DNA from 2 places in the Actinomadura luteofluorescens genome. Region 2 is predicted to be linked to the other one. Evidence: riboswitches for the same ligand, from Rfam matches in the RefSeq annotation. Region 2 holds a riboswitch; the other holds the start of a gene.
The links. A riboswitch is a leader RNA that binds a small molecule or an ion and turns the genes downstream of it on or off. The one in region 2 is predicted to bind cyclic di-AMP.
Positions count from the first base shown of each region.

Region 1: another riboswitch for cyclic di-AMP. It lies ahead of BJY14_RS02710 (CHAP domain-containing protein); the one in region 2 lies ahead of BJY14_RS13435 (C40 family peptidase).

Region 1 is NZ_JACCBA010000001.1:620,907-623,070, reverse strand. Features, by position in the region: cyclic di-AMP (ydaO/yuaA leader) riboswitch at 816-965, shown strand; gene BJY14_RS02710 (CHAP domain-containing protein) at 980-1,648, shown strand; gene BJY14_RS02705 (RlpA-like double-psi beta-barrel domain-containing protein) at 1,837-2,164, shown strand, end outside.
Region 2 is NZ_JACCBA010000001.1:2,911,314-2,913,477, forward strand. Features, by position in the region: gene typA (translational GTPase TypA) at 1-562, opposite strand, end outside; cyclic di-AMP (ydaO/yuaA leader) riboswitch at 753-888, shown strand; gene BJY14_RS13435 (C40 family peptidase) at 896-1,912, shown strand.

The DNA of each region.
Region 1 (2,164 bases), 2.3 Mb from region 2:
GATAGCGCGTGCCAAGAGCGCCCGGCCGACAACGGCCCGCGCCATGGGGATTCGAGTGGACGGCGTTGTACTCATCGCCGAGATCGTCGATGCCGACGATCGGCCGAGCAGTAACGGTTCGAGAAGAACCTCAACGGCTTAGGCAACCGGATCGTGTTCGAGGGTCCGTTGCGCGTAGCGTCCCCCACCCACCCAAGGCGCGCCCTCTTGCAAGATCCCGATCTACCTGCCCGGGCGGGCTCGTCCGGGGTGAGACCAGACGCTCTTCCGCAGCCTGAGGACTGTGGTGTCGACCTGCCTAGACGACAGAGATCCCACGCGTGCGGGGGTGGACTGCGGGCGGGAAGGAGCGGCTCGCCGGTGCCGAGGGCCGTTCAGTTCCCTGCGTTGTTCCTCCGCCTCAGGCATCGCTCACGTCCGGCATCACCGCAGGCGGCGGGGGATCCGGCCCCACCTTCGGCGCCCGGTCGGCTCAGACCCGCGCCCGCGTCTTAAAGGCAACGGATCATGTGGTGTGCGCATTTCAGGGAACGTCCTGGGCGGTCAGGCGGGGTCGATCCCTCGGGGTGGAGGGGGCCGACAAGAAATCTTGGGCGGACTTGACCGGTCCACAGCCCTTGCGTGCAGGGAGCTTTGGAGAGTCTTTGCAGGTGGGTCGCGTCTTTGGGATGGACTTGACGAAATATGGGGCCGCTTGAACCTGTTGTGGGTGTGTGACCGACGGGAAAGCCCGTCCGGAGCGCCCGACCAGATCATGAAGGGCGCGTCGAGTCCCTGATCATCAGGACGGCCGATCAAGGCACGTCCGCCGCCGAGTCCGCAGAGCGCCGATCATGGCGCAGCGGAGCCGGGGACCCACCGAAACACCGGGGTGAATCCGCACCCCCGCCATGCGCGGGGCCGCGGTAGGGCCACTTCCACGCCCGAACCCGACAGCTAACCCGGTAGGCGGACTGGAAGAACTCAGGAGAACCTTCGCATGACCGTTCGTACCTTCGACCTGACCAAGCGCATGGGCGCCCGCGTCGCCGCCGGAGCCGTCCTGTCCCTGGCGGGCGCGTTCGGCTTCGCCTCCCTGGCCCCGGCAGCCCAGGCGGACGCCAAGCCCGCGAACACCGTGAACGTCGCCCCCGTGTCCAAGGCCGACGCCAGCGGCGCCCAGGCCGGCGCCTCCGCGCAGGACGTCATCAACCTCGCCCGCACGCAGGTCGGCACCCACGAGGACGCCTCGGGCAACAGCAAGTTCAACGACTGGTACGTCGGCTCGCCGCTGGGCGAGCAGAACGCCCACCGGATCGGTGCCGACAGCGCCTCGGTCTACAAGGGCCAGTCGTGGTGCGACATGTTCGTGTCCTGGCTGGGCCAGCACACCGGCACCAAGGGCATGGGCGCCGACGCCTACACCGTCAGCCACGCCAAGTGGTTCAAGAAGACCGGCCGCTTCGGCGAGACCCCGAAGCCCGGGGCCGTGGTCTTCTTCGCCTGGAACGGCGGCGGTATCAAGGGCGTCGAGCACGTCGGCATCGTCGTGAAGGACAACCACGACGGGACCATCAACACCATCGAGGGCAACACCGGCGACGCCGTGAAGAAGAAGGTCCGCGACACCTCCACCGTCGCCGGCTACGGCTACCCCGAGTACCGGTGAGCTGAGGCCGTTCAGCGGCCCCTTGCCCCGCACCGTCCAGTGGTGCGCCCCCTCTCCATCCCCGCGCGATCACACCCACGTCGCGAGCACGCCCACGTGCCGTGCGCCGGGTCCGTCATGCCCCAACGGCGAGCCCCTCACGCCCGAAGGCGTGACCCGGCGCCCGGACCACCGAGCAAAGGATGAACATGCAGCAGCGAGTCATCGACACCGCCCTGATCGGCACCGCCCTCGCGGGCCTGCTGGTGACGGGCGTGGCGGCCGGGGCCACTCATGGGGGCCCGGCGGACGAGCCGACGGCGCAGAAGGTCACCGGACAGCAGGTGACCGCGCACAAGGCCGCCGGGCAGCAGTTGATCGGGCACAACGTCACCGACCAGCTGGTGTCCGGGCACAAGGTCACCGGGCAGCGGGTGTCCGAGCCCAAGGCCGCCGGGCAGCAGGCGACCGGGCAGCAGGTGACCGGGCAGAACGACATGCAGGCCGCCCGCCATGCCACCGCCAAGCCCGTGAAGA
Region 2 (2,164 bases):
CGGGCATCGCGCCGTCGGCGGGCTTGTCGAGCGAGGCCCGCCCGGCGCGGCCGGACGCGTACACGATCGGGAAGTCGATCTGGTCCTCGTCGGCGTCGAGGTCCATGAACAGCTCGTAGGTCTCGTCCACGACCTCGTCGATGCGCGCGTCGGGACGGTCGGTCTTGTTCACGACCAGGATCACCGGCAGCCGCGCGGCGAGCGCCTTGCGCAGCACGAACCGGGTCTGCGGGAGCGGGCCCTCGCTGGCGTCGACCAGGAGCACGACGCCGTCCACCATGGACAGGCCGCGCTCGACCTCGCCGCCGAAGTCGGCGTGTCCCGGGGTGTCGATGATGTTGATGGTCAGCCCGTTGTGCAGGACCGCGGTGTTCTTCGCGAGGATCGTGATCCCCTTCTCGCGCTCCAGGTCGTTGGAGTCGAGCACGCGGTCGTCGACGTCCTGGTTCTCGCGGAAGGCTCCGGACTGCCAGAGCATGGCGTCGACCAGCGTCGTCTTGCCATGGTCGACATGGGCGACGATCGCGACGTTACGGAGGTCGTCGCGCGTGGAGATGGGCATGCGGGTTCGCCTTGCGTGAGAGTTCGGGAGTCGCCGCAGACGTGCGGCCGGACCCATTCTACTTGGCCGTGCGTACCACCCACTCCGAGCCGTTCGTCCCACCCGTCGCAGGGGCCTCGATTGGCCAACTTTGCGCATCCTTTGTAATCTGCCCGAGATCCGGTCGTCCGGAGTCCCACCCCCCGGGACTGCGACCGGAACGCCGAATCTCCCGCACGACGGGAGAACCGGGGACCCATCACCTCGGGGTGAATCGACGTTCGTCGTAGGGCGACTCCTGGCCCGAACCCGTCAGCTAACCCGGTAGGCGCACGAGGAGAGGAGAACACCGGCTTGGCTCCGGATCCCCATCGGCGGCGTCGCGTCCTGCCCACCGCCACCGCGACCCTGCTCCTGATCGGCCTCGGCGCCACCGCGCCGGACCTCGCCCACGCCGCCCAGCCGTTCCGGCCCGCCTCCGCGCCCCTGGCGCCGAGCCCCACGCCGACGACGGAGAAGGGCCTGCGCAAGAGCCTCGACGCGCTGAACGAAGAGGCCGAGATCCTCACGGAGAAGTTCAACAAGGCCCGCGTGGAGTTCAACAAGGCCCGCAAGGCCGAGCAGGACGCCACCAGGGAGGCCGAGCGGCTGCGCGCCCTCGCCGAGCCCGCCCGCCAGAAGCTCGGAAGCCTAGCCGCCGCGAACTACATGGCCGGCGGCCCCGACGTCCTCTTCGGCTCCGGCGCCTCCGCCGAGGGCCTGTCCGACCGCGCCTTCCTCGCGCAGAGCCAGGCCACCGCCGTCCTCGCCCTGAAGAAGCAGATCGACCAGGCCGACGCCGCGGAACGCACCGCGAAGGCGAAGACCGCGCAGGTCAAGAAGGCCTGGGACGACGCCAAGAAGACCCGCGAGGCCGCCAAGACCAAGGTCGCCGAGGTGATGAAGCGCCTCGACAAGCTGACCACCACCCACGCGAGCGACCCCCGCACCGGCCTCAGCGCCACCGTGAAGGGCTCCGGCCTCCCCGCCAAGATGGCCCGCAAGGCCCTCACCAAACTCGGCTCCCCGTACGTCTGGGCCGCCGCCGGCCCGAGCAGCTTCGACTGCTCCGGCCTCGTCGTCTGGGCCTACGCCCAGGTCGGCAAGCCCGGCCTCCCCCACTACACCGGCGACCTGTTCGCCATGGGCTCGAAGGTCTCGCGCGGCGCCCTCCGCTCCGGCGACCTCGTGTACTTCGGCGGCAACCTTCACCACATGGGCATCTACCTGGGCGACGGCAAGTACCTCCACGCCCCCCAGACCGGCGACGTGGTAAAGATCTCCAAACTCTCCGACCGCTCCGACTTCGCCGGCGCGAACCGTATTTCTTAGCTTTTTTCTCCTCCTTCGGGCCTAGCGGCCCTCCATCGTCGATAAAAGCGGGCGATCGCTGGCATCGCTCCGTCTCGCCTGGCGGCTCGCTGCTGTGCCTATGGCAGTGCTCTCCTCCTTCGGGCCTTGGCGGCCCTCCATCGTCGAGCACCGCGGGCGATCGCTGGCATCGCTCCGACTCGCCTGGCGGCTCGCTGCGCGATCAGGTTCTCGCAAGCTCGAACCTGCCTTCGGACGCGATCGCAACCGTTG